One region of the Serratia sp. K1WW1 genome, then DNA from elsewhere that is predicted to be linked to it. Evidence: predicted binding sites of a transcription regulator. Region 1 holds the regulator's gene; the other holds the start of a gene.
What was found. The regulator ArgR, encoded in region 1, controls arginine synthesis, uptake and breakdown. The targets are predictions, from matches to a motif close to ANTGAATAAAAATACANT.
Positions count from the first base shown of each region.

Region 2: the regulator ArgR is predicted to act here: its motif matches at 2,576-2,593, upstream of argC (N-acetyl-gamma-glutamyl-phosphate reductase).

Region 1 is NZ_CM147697.1:5,389,820-5,398,638, reverse strand. Features, by position in the region: gene ACX9GU_RS24420 (methyl-accepting chemotaxis protein) at 1-900, shown strand, start outside; gene ACX9GU_RS24415 (IS1182 family transposase) at 1,005-2,477, shown strand; gene fbp (class 1 fructose-bisphosphatase) at 2,553-3,557, opposite strand; gene mpl (UDP-N-acetylmuramate:L-alanyl-gamma-D-glutamyl-meso-diaminopimelate ligase) at 3,728-5,107, shown strand; gene yhcN (peroxide/acid stress response protein YhcN) at 5,319-5,582, opposite strand; gene yhcN (peroxide/acid stress response protein YhcN) at 5,716-5,979, opposite strand; gene argR (transcriptional regulator ArgR) at 6,383-6,853, opposite strand; gene mdh (malate dehydrogenase) at 7,319-8,257, shown strand; gene ACX9GU_RS24380 (helix-turn-helix domain-containing protein) at 8,320-8,580, opposite strand; gene ACX9GU_RS24375 (DNA-binding protein) at 8,762-8,819, shown strand, end outside.
Region 2 is NZ_CM147697.1:5,793,626-5,802,444, forward strand. Features, by position in the region: gene ACX9GU_RS26345 (argininosuccinate synthase) at 1-602, opposite strand, end outside; gene argB (acetylglutamate kinase) at 629-1,402, opposite strand; gene argC (N-acetyl-gamma-glutamyl-phosphate reductase) at 1,423-2,427, opposite strand; gene argE (acetylornithine deacetylase) at 2,646-3,791, shown strand; gene ppc (phosphoenolpyruvate carboxylase) at 4,107-6,743, shown strand; gene ACX9GU_RS26370 (MarR family winged helix-turn-helix transcriptional regulator) at 6,965-7,501, shown strand; gene ACX9GU_RS26375 (DMT family transporter) at 7,814-8,731, opposite strand.

The sequences.
Region 1 (8,819 bases):
CTGCGCCCGTTAGATGAGTCGATCGTCCAATTGGAGCATATCGCCGCAGGGGATCTGACCCATGAAATTAGCGGTGAGGGAGATACCGAAATGGGGCGCCTGGTAAGCGCCATGCAACGTATGCAGCAATCGCTGGTGATGTCGGTCAGTAAAGTCCGCGATGCCAGCAGCCAGATCGATACCGGCTCCCGCGAGTTGGCTGCGGGTAACGTTCATCTGGCGCAGCGTACGGAGGAATCGGCCGCTTCGCTGGAGCAAACCGCCGCCAGCATGGAGCAGTTGACCTCTACGGTGAAAATGAATGCTGAAAACTGCGAACAGGCCAACCAGTTGGCACTGAGTGTCTCCGATATTGCCGAGCAGGGCAGTGACGTGGTCAGCCAGGTGATGAGCAAGATGCAGGCCATTACCGACAGCTCCCGACGTATCGCAGACATCATCAGCGTGATGGACGGTATCTCCTTCCAGACCAATATCCTGGCGCTCAACGCGGCGGTTGAGGCGGCACGTGCCGGTGAGCAAGGCCGTGGTTTTGCGGTGGTGGCCGGTGAGGTACGTAGCCTGGCCCAACGCAGTGCGCAATCGGCTAAAGAGATAAAAGGGTTGATCGAAGTTTCACAGCACCGCGTGCGGGAAGGTGAACAGATGGCGGCTACGGCGGCTAAAACCATGAACGGAATAACCGGGGAAGTGGGGCGCGTCACGGCGCTGATGCGTGAAATTTCGGCGGCCACTCGTGAGCAAAGCAGTGGTATCGAGCAGGTTAACCAGGCGGTAGTGCAAATGGATCAGGTGGCACAACAGAATGCGGCGCTGGTGGAAGAGTCGGCGGCGGCAACGCGCTCTTTGGAAGAGCAGGCGCAGCTGTTGGCACAGAGTATGGCTGTGTTCAAACTGTGATGTGAAGGGGCGGCATACCGCCCCTTCAGATTGATGACAAAGTCCTGGCCGTGAGGCCAGGACTTTGATCTAATAAGGTCAGTGCAAAAAACGGACTGACTGCCATGCTCAAAGAACCCTCTCCCCAGCAATACCAGTTTGAAACCATTACCCTTGATGAACTGGTTCCCGAAGACCATCTGGTTCGTCAAATCGATGCCGCTATCGACTTTGAATTTATCCGCGAGGCCGTTGCTCATCTCTATTGCCCCGATAATGGCAGGCCCGCTATCGACCCCGTTCGCCTGATTAAAATGATGCTGTTGGGCTACCTCTTCGGTGTCCCCTCCGAGCGCCGTCTGGTCAAGGAAATCCAGGTCAATGTCGCTTACCGTTGGTTCCTGCGTATGGGGCTTACCGAGAAGGTCCCCGACGCCTCAACCCTGAGCCAGAACCGCATTCGTCGCTTCAACAACAGCGATGTCTTCCAGCAGATTTTTGACCATATCGTGTTACAGGCTCTGGGTCAGGGCATGGCCAACGGGCGCGTACTTTACACCGACAGTACCCACCTGAAAGCCGATGCCAACCCACGCAAGGCCGTGAATGAACTGCGCCCTGAAGGGGTCAGTGAATACTTCACACAGTTGAATTACGCCGTGGAGGCCGACAGGAAGAAACGCGAAAAAAAGCCGCTGCCCGCCGCAAGAAAAACAACCAAAAACGACGCCGTTAAAAACACCAAAGTCAGCATCACCGACCCGGAAAGCGGCTTTATGCACCGGGACAACAAGCCAAAGGGCTTCTTCTATCTGGACCACCGCACGGTGGACGGCAAGCACGGCATCATCATGGATACCCATGTCACGCCGGGCAATGTGCACGATAGCCAGCCGTTCATCGGCAGGCTGGCACGGCAGGTGGAGCGGTTCAACCTTGATACGGTCGCCGTGGGTGTGGATGCGGGCTATTTTACCTCGGCGGTGTGCCATCTGACGCAGGAGATGGATATCGCGTTGGTGCCGGGCTATCGCAGGCCACACAAAGGCCTGAATGACTTCCAGAAAAAGCACTTCAGGTATGACGAGGCGCGTGATGTGTATGTGTGTCCGGCGGAGGAACTCCTGATATACAGCACAACGGACCGCAACGGCTATCGGCATTACCGTTCAGCCCCGGCAGTGTGCCAGCGGTGCGAGCAGAGAGGGCAATGCACGCAGAACAGCAAGGCACAGAAAACGATAACGCGGCACGTATGGGAAGCCTCGAAAGAGGAGGCCAACAGGTTGCGACTGACGAAATGGGGCAAAAAGGTGTATGCGCGGCGCAAGGAAACGGTGGAAAGAAGCTTCGCGGATGCGAAACAACACCATGGACATCGATATGCGCGGTTCCGTGGTCTGTCGAAAGTGCAGATGCAGTGCCTGCTAGCGGCCACGGCGCAGAATATGAAGAAGATGGCGCTGCTGGCGCTTCTTTATCACCTTTATGCCTGGTTAAAAGCGTCCCTGGAAGCCGAGAAGAACCCGATAGGGGAGAGGAAAGGTCAAATGATGGGGTTATGGAAAAATATCGCGATCGCGACCTGCGGTCGCTAAGAAAGACTAACCCCACCTGAAAAAGTGGGGTTAGTCATCAATCTGAAGGGGCGGCATACCGCCCCTTTTATCTCGTTACTGGTCCGGGAACTCAGCAATAAAGCGTTCTGCGTCTTCTACCATCGATTTGGTTCCGACGAAGAATGGCGCACGCTGGTGCAGTTGTTCCGGCACGATATCCAGAATACGGTTTTTGCCATCGCTGGCTTTACCCCCGGCCTGTTCAGCCAGGAACGCCATCGGGTTGCATTCATACAGCAGACGCAGCTTGCCCTGTGGGTGGCTGGCGGTGCTTGGGTAGATATAGATGCCGCCTTTGAGCAGGTTACGGTGGAAGTCGGCAACCAGTGAACCGATATAGCGTGAGGTATAAGGGCGCTGTGTGGCTTCATCCTGCTCTTGGCAGTATTTGATGTATTTCTTCACCCCGAGCGGGAACTTGATGTAGTTACCTTCGTTGATGGAATACATATTGGCTTTTTCCGGGAAGCGCACTTTCTCGTGCGAGAGGCAGAACACCCCCAGAGACGGATCGTAGGTGAAGGCATGTACGCCATAACCGGTGGTGTATACCAGCATGGTGGAGGAGCCATAAACCACATAACCGGCCGCTACCTGTGCATGGCCAGGCTGCAGGAAATCTTCTTCGGTGACTGGCGTGCCAATCGGGGTGATGCGGCGATAGATAGAGAAGATCGTCCCGACAGAGACGTTCACATCAATGTTGGACGAGCCGTCCAACGGATCCATTAGCACCACATACTTGCCATTCTCAGCTCGCTCGCCGTCGAAAATCACGATCTCGTCTTCTTCTTCCGAAGCGATGCCTGCAACTTCACCACGAGCCTTCAAAGCTGCTTTCAGCTTTTCGTTCGCGAACAGGTCCAGCTTCATCTGAACTTCGCCCTGAACGTTGGAAATGCCGTTAGTCCCCAAGATATCAACTAAACCCGCCTTGTTGATATCACGGTGAATGATTTTGGCACCCAGTTTGATGGCAGAAAGTAATGAGGTCAGCTCACCGGTGGCGTGAGAGAAGTCGTGTTGTTTCTCGACGATAAATTCGCCTAACGTTTTCATGACACAATCCCTGAATCTACGGATGGATAGCGGCTTGTTAACATACCGCCAACGTTTTCGTCAGCAGTGTAGCCCAAAGCAACTTGCGATTCATAGGCAAATCCGTTTCTTCTGAGCGATTCTGAGCGCTAGAATAGGCAGTAAATCGATGCACTAAAATGAGAGACCTAATGCGCATACATATTCTTGGGATCTGCGGCACCTTTATGGGTGGGCTAGCCATGTTGGCTCGTTCACTGGGGCATGAGGTGACCGGTTCAGATACCAACGTCTATCCTCCGATGAGTACCTTACTGGAAAAGCAGGGGATCGATCTGATCCAGGGTTACGATCCTGCCCAGTTGGATCCGGCTCCGGATCTGGTGATTATCGGCAATGCGATGAGCCGTGGTAATCCTTGCGTAGAAGCGGTGCTGGAGCAGAGCATTCCTTACATGTCTGGCCCTCAGTGGCTGCATGATTATGTCCTGCGCGATCGCTGGGTGCTGGCGGTAGCGGGAACACACGGTAAAACTACCACCGCCGGGATGGCGACCTGGATCCTGGAAGCCTGCGGTTATCAGCCAGGCTTTGTGATCGGTGGCGTACCGGGCAATTTTGATGTCTCGGCCCGTCTTGGCGGCAGCCCGTTCTTTGTCATCGAAGCCGATGAGTATGACTGTGCCTTCTTCGACAAACGCTCCAAGTTTGTTCATTATTGCCCGCGCACGTTGATCATGAACAACCTCGAGTTCGATCACGCCGATATCTTTGACGATCTGAAAGCCATCCAGAAACAGTTCCATCACCTGGTGCGTCTGGTGCCGGGCCAAGGCAAGATTATCCTGCCGGAAAACGATACCCATCTGAAACAGGTGATGGCAATGGGATGCTGGAGCGAACAGGAATGGGTTGGGGAAGGGGGCGCGTGGCGTGCACACAAACTGACGACGGATGCCAGCCATTACGAAGTGTTCCTCAACGGCGAGAAGGTGGGCGAGGTTAACTGGGCGCTGGTGGGCGAACACAATATGCATAACGGCCTGATGGCGATCGCCGCCACCCGCCATGTTGGCGTACAGCCAGCCGATGCCTGTCGTGCGCTGGGTGACTTTATCAATGCCCGCCGCCGTCTGGAATTGCGTGGTGAAGCCAACGGCGTCACGGTGTATGACGACTTTGCCCATCATCCGACCGCCATTCTGGCTACCTTGGCGGCGCTGCGTGGCAAAGTGGGCGGCACCGCACGCATCCTGGCCGTGCTGGAGCCGCGCTCAAACACCATGAAAATGGGGATCAGCAAAAACGATCTGGCCCCCTCACTTGGCCGTGCCGACGAAGTATTCCTGTTCCAGCCTCACCACATCCCGTGGCAGGTAGCGGAAGTTGCCGAAGCTTGCGTTCAGCCCGCGCACTGGAGTGCCGATCTGGATACTCTGGTAGAGATGATTGTGAAAACCGCGCAGCCGGGTGACCATATTCTGGTGATGAGCAACGGCGGGTTTGGCGGCATTCATGACAAACTGCTGGCAGGGCTGGCTAACAAGGCCGAGCCGAAAGAAACCTACTGACGTTTAGCTAAACGGGCGCCGCATGCGGCGACCCTACCACTATGAGGCCGCTGATGTGGCCTTTTTTACGCCCAAAAAAAGCCCTCGCGAGCGAGGGCAATGGGGTTCGTCGGATAGGACGACGATAATTTCCAAGGTACTAGCGTTTACCTGAGAACTCGGCAGTGGCAGTGACGAGGGTAGTCAGTTCAGTAAGCGCGACCTTGGATTTTTACTTGTAGATTTCAGCCGTTGCGTGCCAGTTGCCATTTTCATAGGCTTCGATCACACGGTAGGCTTTGGCCCCTTGCTGATCCGCTTTATCAGACAGCGCCTGACGGATATCAGAAGGTGCGCCACCCACGCCGCTAGCGGTAATGGTGCCGACAGACTGCAGATTGCTGGCTTGGGCATCAGTGACTAGGTTAGCCGCAGAAGCACCGAAAGAAACGGCAGACAGCAGGCTAAGTGCAACGAGAGTAGTTTTCATGTTCATGATACTTGGATCCTTAATCGTTCAGAGATAACAGCCTGGAAGGGCTTTACAGCGTTTTTTATACTTGAAGGCGGTTATCTACTTGGTTTTTTACCAGAGAGTTGTCGTGCAATGCTCACATAACATCTTGTACTTATTTGTAAATCTCGGCGGTAGCGTGGTAGTTGCCTTCGTTACGAGCTTCGATCACGCGGTAAGCGGTCGCGCCTTGGGCATCGGCTTTGGCAGACAGCGCCTGACGGATATCAGAAGGTGCTGCACCGACGCCGCTCACGGTGATGGTACCAGCAGACTGCAGTTTTTCAGCCTGCGAAGCATCAATGGATTGTGCTGCGAATGCACCGAAAGACAGCATGGACAGCAGGCTAATTGTCGCTACAGTAGTTTTAATTTTCATGATTTATCCTCTTCGTATTCTTTTATCAGTTCCAATGAACTGTGATTTACGTCACGAAAATGAGTATACATCTAGTAACGGCAAAAATTAATAGCTGACTAACAGTTTCTAGTGAAACTTTATTGGGGTGGCCGTTACTTTTAATAACCTAATGGAATAAAAAACGGCGATAAAATGCACTTCTGATGTTAAATTTATGTAATTTCAATGAGCTAAGTGCTTTTGACTAAAAGTGCGGAAGCTTCCAGTCACTATCACCAGTCACCAAGAAATGTCATTGAAATGTGCTGCAGGTCGGCTTATTGGCAGTTTTAAACGTGGTAGGCAGCGCTGGAGAAGTAAACGAGGGGTTAATAAAGGGTGCACCGCCCGCGACGGAAAGCCGCAGGCTGTGCTGAATGCATCAAAGTTCCTGTTCGAACAAGGAGAGAATGGCTTCAAACAGTTGACGTGCGGTAAAGGAGCTGGCCGGAGTGACAAAAATAGTATCGTCACCGGCAATGGTGCCCAGGATCCCTTCGGATTTGCCCAGTGAGTCCAACAGGCGGGCAATCAGCTGCGCCGCACCTGGGCTGGTATGGATCACCACCACCGCATCGTTATGGTCCACGTCCAGCACCAGATTCTTGAGCGGGCTGGTGGTGGTAGGGACACCGAGTTCAGCCGGGAGGCAGTACACCATCTCCATTTTTGCATTACGCGTGCGTACCGCCCCGAACTTGGTCAGCATGCGTGATACCTTGGACTGGTTAATGTTCTCGAAGCCTTCTTCTTGCAGCGCCAAAACGATCTCGCCTTGAGAACTGAATTTTTCTTCTTTCAATAACGCCTTAAACGCCTTGATCAGATCTTCCTGCTTTGCGGGATTACGCATTTTGCACCGTGGAATGTTGGTAATAGAGCTGATTATTATGCATATAAATGCATTTTTATGCAATATGGGGGCCATCTGGAAAATCAAAAATGCCCAGACAGAAAGGCAAGAGCGCGATTTTAACAAAATCCGATGCTCATGAATATGCCCTTTCGGTGCGGGAAGCGAGTCAGCTCTCCGGTAACGAAAATGTTATTAAAATGATGTTGTTCTGATGTTACGTAAGGGTGTAATGTAACCGCCGGTTAACGCGATCGTGAAAAGCTTGGCACTATTTTCGATTAGTGTGCGCTATGCCCTTAATGCATAAGCTATTTACTTTAAAATGCTCGCAACATCGGCCATTTTATTGCGCCAGATCTAAAACCGACTGTTAAGAGGTTGTTTTTAAAGGCGTGATAAATTAAGGTCCGTGACCAAAGAATTCACGGCGCTTTTATATTTAAGACAATAAAGGAGTATAGGATGAAAGTTGCAGTTCTCGGTGCTGCTGGCGGTATCGGCCAGGCCCTCGCCCTTCTACTCAAGACCCAGCTTCCTTCAGGTTCTGAACTCTCCCTCTACGACATTGCCCCTGTTACCCCAGGCGTTGCCGTTGACTTAAGCCACATCCCAACCGCAGTTAAAATCAAAGGCTTCAGTGGCGAAGATGCAACCCCTGCGCTGCACGGTGCGGACGTGGTGCTGATTTCTGCTGGCGTTGCGCGTAAACCAGGGATGGATCGTTCCGATCTGTTCAACGTTAACGCTGGCATCGTACGCAACCTGATTGAGCAAGTGGCCAAAACCTGCCCGAAAGCCTGCATCGGTATCATCACCAACCCGGTGAATACCACGGTAGCCATTGCGGCAGAAGTGTTGAAGAAAGCGGGTGTTTACGACAAAAACAAACTGTTTGGCATCACATCGCTGGATATCATCCGTTCCAACACCTTCGTCGCGGAACTGAAAGGCAAACAACCGGAAGAACTGAACGTACCGGTGATTGGCGGCCACTCAGGCGTGACCATCCTGCCTCTGCTGTCGCAGATCCCTGGCGTAAGCTTTAGCGATCAGGAAGTGGCTGATTTGACCAAACGTATCCAGAATGCGGGTACCGAAGTGGTTGAAGCCAAAGCCGGTGGCGGTTCTGCAACCCTGTCTATGGGCCAGGCTGCTGCACGTTTTGGTCTGTCTCTGGTGCGTGCGCTGAGCGGTGAGAAAGGTGTAGTGGAATGCGCCTATGTTGAAGGGGATGGCAAATATGCCCGTTTCTTTGCACAGCCGCTGCTACTGGGTAAAAACGGTATCGAAGAGCGTAAAGACATCGGTACTCTGAGTGCCTTCGAGCAAAAAGCGCTGAGCGAAATGCTGGACGTGCTGCACAAAGATATCGAACTGGGTGAGAAGTTTATCAACAACTGATCCCTCAGTATGTGATGTTTTGATAAGCCGCCGGGCCGAATCCGGCGGCTTTCTTATGTTTATCATGATTTGATTCGACTTTTCCGATCTCGCAGATGATGGGTAAGCGGATCAAAATACCTGCTCGGCCAGATCTCTGCCGGATGTACGTTCAGTGCATCAGCAATCAACCACTCTCCCTTGGGCCAAGGACGTGACAACGCGTTGGCCAACGTCGATGAACTTAGCCCTGCCCCCCGAGAAACCGCTGCCAGAGTGGTACCTCTCTTCTTCAAAGCCGCGATGACGTCTGCTGGATGCCAATCTGGGTCCCGTGAATTCATATTTTCATTCCTTTTTTGATTAGAGAAAGTTCTGTTAGTGGTATAACTAACAGGTCAGTATTAATCGTTTGAACAACGTGAAGCGTTTATTCAGAAACTAGGATACCACCAAGTTTCCCAAAAATACCTTATGGTTTCTGAAAAATTTGTCTTGCCACACTATTGTCCCGAGATCATGGCTATGAAAAACGAGTGGTTTGCTGCCAAGGAGCTGATAGGCATCGCAGGATTACCGTCCT
Region 2 (8,819 bases), 400 kb from region 1:
TTCCACGGGCTTTCCAGCACGCCGCCTTCGGTAGAGATGTGCCAGGCGTTTTCGTCACGGCTGTAGATCTTCTCCAGCGAAGCGGTGGTTGGGATATTACGCTCTTTCAGGTAGTCCAGCAGTGCTTCACGGGAACGCAGGTTCCACTCACGCCAAGGCGCGACGACCTTCAGGTGAGGAGCCAATGCGGTATAGGTGGTTTCGAAACGCACCTGATCGTTACCTTTACCAGTAGCCCCGTGGCACAGCGCATCAGCACCCACTTTCAGCGCCAGCTCAACCTGAGCCTTGGCAATGATCGGCCGCGCCATTGAAGTCCCCAGCAGGTAGCTGCCTTCGTACAGTGCGCCGGTCTGCAGCACCGGATAAACGTAGTCACGGATAAACTCTTCACGTAGATCGACAACATGACACTCAGAGGCACCGGATTGCAGAGCTTTCTGCTCAACGCCTTCCAGATCGCCGCGCTCCTGGCCGATGTCCGCCACGAAGGCTACCACTTCACAGCCGCCGTAGTTCTCTTTCAGCCATGGAATGATGGCCGAAGTATCCAGACCGCCGGAGTACGCCAGAACGATTTTCTTGATGCCTTTGTTTTGCATTGTGTTATTCCTTTTTAATTCTAAATTTAAGCGAGGATCCGGGTGCCAATCGACACACCATTAAACAGAGCAGGGAGCTTTTCGGCATTACGCCAGCTGGCGATATCTACCGGGCGGCCAAGGGTACGTGCAGCATCCAGCGCCGCATTGACCTTCACCACCATACCATCGGTAATGATGCCTTGAGCAATCAGTTGCTCGGCTTTTTGTGCTGTCATTTCCGCGATGCGCTGCCCTTTGCCGTCGAGAATACCGCTGACATCCGACAGCAGGATTAAATCCGCCCCCAGCGTGGCGGCCAGGGCCGTCGCTGCCTGATCGGCGTTCACGTTCATCAGTTGGCCCTCGGCAGTGATGCCGATGGAGCTGACCACTGGCAGGTAGCCAGCGCCCAACAAGGTATGGAGCAGCGCAGGCGTTCCTGGAACTGCATGGCCTACGTGGCCCAACGCTGGATCCAGCTGGGTTACCGCAACGCTGCCACCGTCTGCCAGGCTCAGGCCAACTGCATTAATTTTGTGCTTCACCGCCCAGGCCAGCAGGGTTTTATTAGCCGTTCCTGCCAGCGCGCCGGTGATGATGTCGATCTGATCGGCTGGAGTGACACGCAGGCCGTTCTTCTTCACTACCGGCAGGGAGAGCTGCTTCATCAGCTCATCCACCACGCAACCACCACCGTGGACGATCACCAGCGGGCGCTGATGTTCCTGGCGATAGACATCCAGCGCGGTAAACAAACGCTCCAGCGCTTCTTCGCTGTCCAGTAGCACGCCACCTAGTTTGATAATCAATGGATTCATTGCTGTTTACTCACGCTGATTTAAAGTAAGGATTGGGTTTCCGGGAAGCCGAAACGGATATTCAGACACTGCACCGCCTGAGCTGCCGCACCTTTCAACAGATTGTCTTCTGCAGCTACGGCGATCAGATGCTCGCCCTGCACGGCAAAGCCAATATCACAGAACGGCAGGCCCACCACGGATTTCAGTGCTGGCACCCCTTGGTCATACAGCCGTACCAGCGGTTTATCGTCGTAAGCCGCATGGTAAGCCGCCGCCACGTCCTGCGCGGTGACGCCCTTGTTCAGGCGGCAGGTGATGGTTTCCAGAATACCCCGTGGGAAGTTACCCAGATGTGGCGTAAAGATGACCGGCACCCCGAGATGAGCAGAAATTTCTGGCTGATGACGGTGATTGAACAGGCCGTAAGGTTGCAGGCTGACTTCACAGAAACTGGTCGTGACGCTGGCTTTACGCCCTGCACCGCTCACGCCGCTGACGGCGTTGATGACCGGCCATTGATCCAGGTTCAGCAATTGCTTGTCGAGCAGAGGTTTGAGCGCCAGCTGCGCCGCCGTTGGGTAGCAGCCCGGCACGGCAATCAGCTGCGCCTGCTTGAGTTTTTCGCTCTGCCACTCCGCCAGGCCGTAGACCGCCTGCGCCAACAGGTCGGCATGCTGGTGTGTAAAACCATAATACTGCTGATAAAAATCAGCATCCTGTACGCGGAAGGCGCCGGAGAGATCGAACACCACACAACCGGCGGCCAGGAATGCTGGCGCGATATCGTGGCTCACCTCATGGGCGGTCGCGAGGAAAACAACGTCGATGCCTTTTGCCGCTGCGGCAACGTCAACCAGCGGTTGTAATGGCAGATCGACGATGCCTTTTAATTGAGGGTGCAGCTCGGAAAGCAATTTTCCTGCATCTGCACTTTGCGCTGAAACCGCTAAAGCGGTTATGTTCATGTGTGGGTGGCGATTCAGGTAAGCCGTGAGCTCTGCTCCGGCATAACCGCTGGCACCAACAATCAGCGTATTCAACATGTGGCCTTTCACCTTCTTGGCTAGCAATCTAAGAGTCACGGCGACCCTGGTAGCAGGGCTTGGTCGCGTTGTTGCGCGGTTCACCCACGTGGTTGAGCGTGATGTTTTTATCAACATCTGGGTTACAGGTTCCCTTACGCTCTAGCTTACTGTATTTTTATTCAAAATAAATGCATGAATATTGATACTATCCTAACCAAAGGCTGTCAACAGTGAAGATGAAATTACCTCCATTTATTGAGCTGTACCGGGCGTTGATCGCCACTCCGTCGATCAGCGCCACCGATGGCGCCCTCGATCAGAGTAATGAAGCATTAATCAACTTGCTGGCCGGCTGGTTCAACGATTTGGGCTTCCGCGTCGACGTGCAACCCGTGCCGGGCACCCGCAACAAATTCAACCTGCTGGCGAGCCTCGGCGAAAGCAGCGGCGGCCTGCTGCTGGCGGGCCATACCGACACGGTGCCTTACGATCAGGGCCGCTGGACGCGAGATCCCTTTACCCTGACCGAACATGACAACAAGCTGTACGGGCTGGGTACTGCCGACATGAAAGGCTTCTTCGCCTTTATCCTCGATGCGGTACGCGATATCGATGCCAGTAAGCTGACCAAGCCGCTATACATCCTGGCCACCGCCGATGAAGAAACGACGATGGCTGGCGCACGTTACTTTGCTGCCTCCAGCAAAATTCGCCCGGACTTTGCCATCATCGGCGAGCCAACCTCGCTGCAACCGGTGCGCGCGCATAAAGGCCATATCTCAAGTGCGATCCGCATCGTTGGCCAGTCGGGCCATTCGAGCGATCCGGCGCGCGGCGTCAATGCCATCGATCTGATGCATGAGTCCATCGGGCATCTGATGGCATTGCGCAAAACGCTACAGGAACGCTACAACAACCCGGCGTTTGCGGTGCCTTATCCAACCATGAACTTTGGCCATATCAGCGGCGGCGATGCGGCCAATCGTATCTGTGCCTGCTGTGAACTGCATATGGATATCCGCCCATTGCCGGGGATGACGTTGGATAACATCAACGAACTCCTGCACGAAGCGCTGGCGCCGGTAAGCCAACGTTGGCCGGGCCGTTTGACGATCGATGAGTTGCATCCGCCGATCCCAGGCTACGAATGCCCAACCGACCATCACATGGTGGCGGTGATTGAAAAACTGCTAGGTTCACGCACCGAAGTGGTCAATTACTGCACCGAAGCACCGTTCGTCCAGGAAGTATGCCCAACGCTGGTGCTCGGCCCAGGTTCGATCAACCAGGCGCATCAGCCGGATGAATATCTGGATACCGCGTTTATCGAGCCAACGCGTAAGCTGCTGGGTCAGTTGGTCGACCATTTCTGCCGGCAATAAACCTTAATAACAACAGGGGAATGGGTTACCATCCCCTACCTCTTAAGACGTAGCAATTTACGCCGATAAGCCAGACTGATAACCGACAGCGCGTAATTAAATTTCAGAAAATACGCCGAATTTGATGTTTTTTTGCTAAAAATAGTGTCAATTGATGATTGGACAGGCACGTGATCGGCTTAAACCGGCAGGCTGCGACGGCACGTGAAATTTACTTACAAGATGAAAAATCACGTACTCATCGTGTTCAGGTAGTGGTGAAAAACGCCGCGATCGGAGGATGATAAGTATGCAAAGAACTGGGTCAGGGATTATATGAACGAACAATATTCGGCAATGCGAAGTAATGTCAGTATGCTCGGCAAACTGCTAGGCGATACCATTAAAGAAGCGCTGGGCGAGCATATTCTCGATCGCGTTGAAACTATCCGTAAGCTTTCCAAATCCTCACGTGCCGGTAACGAGGCGCATCGTCAGGAGCTGCTCTCTACACTGCAGAACCTGTCTAACGATGAGCTACTGCCCGTTGCCCGCGCCTTCAGCCAATTCCTCAACCTGACCAACGTTGCCGAGCAATACCACAGCATCTCGCCGCACGGCGAAGCGGCCAGCAACCCGGAAGCCTTGGCGCAGTTGTTTAGCAAGCTGAAAGACAACAAGCTGGATAACAAGCAGCTGCAAAAGGCGGTGGACGATCTTTCCATCGAGCTGGTCCTGACCGCTCACCCAACGGAAATTACCCGCCGCACCCTGATCCACAAGCTGGTTGAGGTGAACACCTGCCTGAGCCAGTTGGACCATAACGATCTGGCCGACTACGAGCGTAATAAAATCATGCGCCGCCTGCGCCAGTTGGTCGCGCAATCCTGGCATACCGACGAGATCCGCAAGAATCGCCCATCCCCGGTCGATGAAGCCAAATGGGGCTTTGCAGTGGTGGAAAACAGCCTGTGGGAAGGCGTACCGGCCTTCCTGCGCGAATTCAACGAACAGTTGGAAAACTCCATCGATTACCGCCTACCGGTAGAAGCCGTGCCTATCCGCTTCACCTCCTGGATGGGTGGCGACCGCGACGGCAACCCGAACGTGACCGCCGAAATCACCCGTCACGTGCTGTTGCTGAGCCGCTGGAAGGCTTGCGATCTGTTCACCCGTGATATTCAGGTACTGGTTTCCGAACTGTCGATGACCGAATGTACCCCGGAACTGCGGGAATTGGCCGGTGGTGACGAAGTACAAGAACCTTATCGCGAATTGATGAAGCAACTGCGCAGCCAGCTGATGAGCTCCCAGGCCTACCTTGAAGGCCGCCTGAAGGGTGAACGCGTGCTGCGTCCGCACGATCTGCTGGAAAATAACGAGCAGTTGTGGGAACCGCTGTATGCCTGCTACCAATCTTTGGTGGCCTGTGGCATGAGCATTATCGCCAACGGCCAACTGCTGGATACGCTGCGCCGCGTACGCTGCTTTGGCGTGCCACTGGTGCGTATCGACGTGCGCCAGGAAAGCACCCGCCATACCGAAGCCATTGCCGAACTGACCCGCTATCTGGGCCTGGGGGATTATGAGAGCTGGTCAGAAGCCGACAAACAGGCATTCCTGATCCGTGAGCTGAACTCCAAGCGTCCGCTGGTGCCACTGCAGTGGGAGCCGAGTGCAGACACTCAGGAAGTGCTGGAAACCTGCAAGGTGGTCGCTGAAGCGCCACAAGGCTCGATCGCCGCCTACGTCATTTCCATGGCACGAACCCCGTCCGATGTCTTGGCCGTGCACCTGTTGTTGAAGGAAACTGGTTGCCCATTCGCGCTACCGGTGGCCCCGCTGTTCGAAACCCTCGACGATCTGAACAACGCCGAAGACGTGATGACCCAGTTGCTGAACATCGACTGGTATCGCGGCTTTATTCAGGGCAAACAGATGGTGATGATCGGCTATTCCGACTCGGCAAAAGATGCTGGCGTGATGGCTGCCTCCTGGGCGCAATACCGTGCACAGGACGCCCTGATCAAAACCTGTGAGAAGGCCGGAGTAGCGCTGACGCTGTTCCATGGCCGTGGTGGCTCAATTGGCCGTGGTGGCGCACCTGCGCACGCCGCTCTGCTGTCCCAACCGCCGGGCAGCCTGAAAGGTGGCCTGCGCGTGACCGAACAGGGCGAGATGATCCGCTTTAAATTCGGCCTGCCAGAAGTCACCATCAGCAGCCTGGCGCTGTACGCCGGTGCGGTGTTGGAAGCCAACCTGCTGCCACCACCGGAGCCTAAGCCAGAATGGCGCACGCTGATGGATGAACTGTCCGAAACCTCGTGCAACATGTATCGCGGTTACGTGCGTGAAAACCCTGAGTTTGTGCCTTACTTCCGCGCCGCTACGCCAGAGCAGGAACTGGGGAAACTGCCATTGGGTTCACGCCCGGCCAAACGCCGCCCCAACGGCGGTGTTGAAAGCCTGCGAGCCATTCCGTGGATCTTCGCCTGGACGCAGAACCGCCTGATGCTGCCAGCCTGGCTGGGTGCTGGTGCAGGCCTGCAGGAAGCGGTGAAGGCTGGCAAGCAGGATCAGTTGGAAGACATGTGCCACAACTGGCCGTTCTTCTCTACCCGTATCGCGATGCTGGAGATGGTATACGCCAAAGCCGACCTGTGGCTGGCGGAATACTACGATCAGCGTCTGGTAGACAAGTCCCTGTGGCCGCTCGGCCAACAGTTGCGTGATCAATTGGCCAGTGATATCAAGGCGGTGCTGACCATTGCCAACGACGACCATCTGATGGAAGACCTGCCGTGGATTGCCGAATCTATCGCGTTGCGCAACGTTTACACCGACCCGCTAAACGTGTTGCAGGCCGAGTTGCTGCACCGTTCGCGCCAGCAGGAGCAACCGGATGCCCGCGTTGAGCAGGCGCTGATGGTCACTATTGCTGGCGTGGCGGCCGGGATGCGCAACACCGGCTAATATTGCTTCATCATTTGCAGCAAGCACCGATGCGATCGGCGTCGGTGCTTATTCTCCCCCCCGGTTATCCCCATTCTAATCTGCGGATTTTTGTCCCATCCGTCACTCACTGCGGGCTATCAATGCTATTATTGCTGACACTCATTTTGAGTCCATGCTCCGTTTGGCCGCACCTTTTGCGTTGATTATGCGATGAATTCAGTCAGGAAGAGATAAAATAGATGGGCGATAAGACCAATGTCACTGAAACAGATTTCGTTGATCGTTTAATCCAGGAATGGTTAGACACGGTACCCACTTTAGATTTGTCTGGCCTACCGGTGATCGCCAGAATTGTGCGCATGAGCCACTATATCTCGCAGTTTGTCGATGCCAACTTCGCACGCTATAACCTGACTATTGGTGAATTCGAAGTGCTGGCTGCCCTGGCCCGCAACCCCGACCGCCAGCTTTCACCCAAAGATCTGCAAGAGAAAATCCTGATTTCCTCCGGTGGCTTATCCAACCGGATTAATCGCCTGGAAAATAAAAAGTATATTGTCCGCATGCCCGATCCATCGGACCGGCGTGGCGTGATCGTCAAGATCACGCCGGCAGGCCGGAAATTAACCCTGGAAACCGTCGAAACCCATGTGGCAATCGAAAAAGCCCTGATCCAGGGATTAGGTGCAGAAGATCAAGACCAGTTGGCAGAGCTACTGAAAAAATTGATCCTCTCGCAAAAATCACAGCTGAATGAAAAAACCAAATCAGCCTGATGTCACTCGGCTAACGTTAGCCAGAATTACCCTTGCCCCTCACCCCAACCCTCTCCCAAAGGGCGAGGGGGCTGACCGGAGTACTGAATCAGCCCGTGCAGATTAAAAAAATATCTTAATATCAAATAGCTATAACGTCCCTCAGTACAGTCCGGGGATAGAGTAGACAGGTGTTCAAGGACATGGTGAACACTTTTTAACATGTTTTACCCACCGTAATTGTCCTGCATCCAAGGTATGCCCCCTTCCTTTCCGGCCAACTCGATCGGTTCCCTCTCCTGGGGGAGAGGGCTAGGGTGAGGGTGAGGGCGTCTATTGATTGGGTGCTCTCTCTGCGCGCAATACCAACCACAGCCCGGCTAAAATCAGGCACAGTCCACCAAAGGCCAGCATGCTGATTGGCTCCCTTGCCACCATGATCGCCAACGCAAAGGCCACGATCGGCTCAAATAACCCCAAGGCAACGCAGGTAGCCGCACTCATGTGTTTCAATGCCAGAGTAAACAACAGGTAGGCAATGCCGGTGGTACAAATCCCCAGATAAGCGATGATCAACCAGGTTGGCAAAGTCAGTGACGGCGTACCCGCCATCCCCCAGGCCACCGGCACGGCGATCAGCATGGCGATGGCAAAGGTGTGTTTGGTGATGGTTAACGGTGACGCGATGGCCACCAGCCGCTTGCTGAGCAAGGTATACAGCGCATAGCAAAAACCGGCCCCCAGACAGGTCATCAGCCCGACCGGGTTAATCACCCAGGAAGCCGATTGCGAAAGCACCATCCAGATCCCTCCGCTTGTGGCACACAGCACACCTCCCCACCATAATGCGCTCGGTGACTTTCTCAACCAGACGGCCTCAAGCAAACCAGCCCAGATCGGTGCGCTGCCGATCGTCGTGGCAGTGCCTACAGCAATCCCGGTGGCTTTTACCCCGGCAAAGAAGGCCAGGTTATATAGCCCCATACACACCCCAGCCCCAAGCACAAAACCCCAGTACAAATGGCGCTGTGCCGCAACCTGCTGCCCTTCGGCACTGGCCGTCGCCGTATTTTTGGCCTGGCGATAAGCAAACAGCAGTTGGAAGAACAGGCAGGCCAGTACCAACCTCAGCGCTCCGAGCCAGTAAGGCGACGCCGAGCCGGGAGCCAGGCTTTGCGCCGTGCCCACCGTCCCCCACAAGAAAGCAGCAGATAATGTTAACAAAACGCCAATTAAAGAGAATTTTTTCATACTGGTGGCTTATCCGTAGGCAGAACATCCGTGGGAAATTTATCTTCACGTTAAGATACTTTACTTGCATAGTAAATGCCGAATGCTT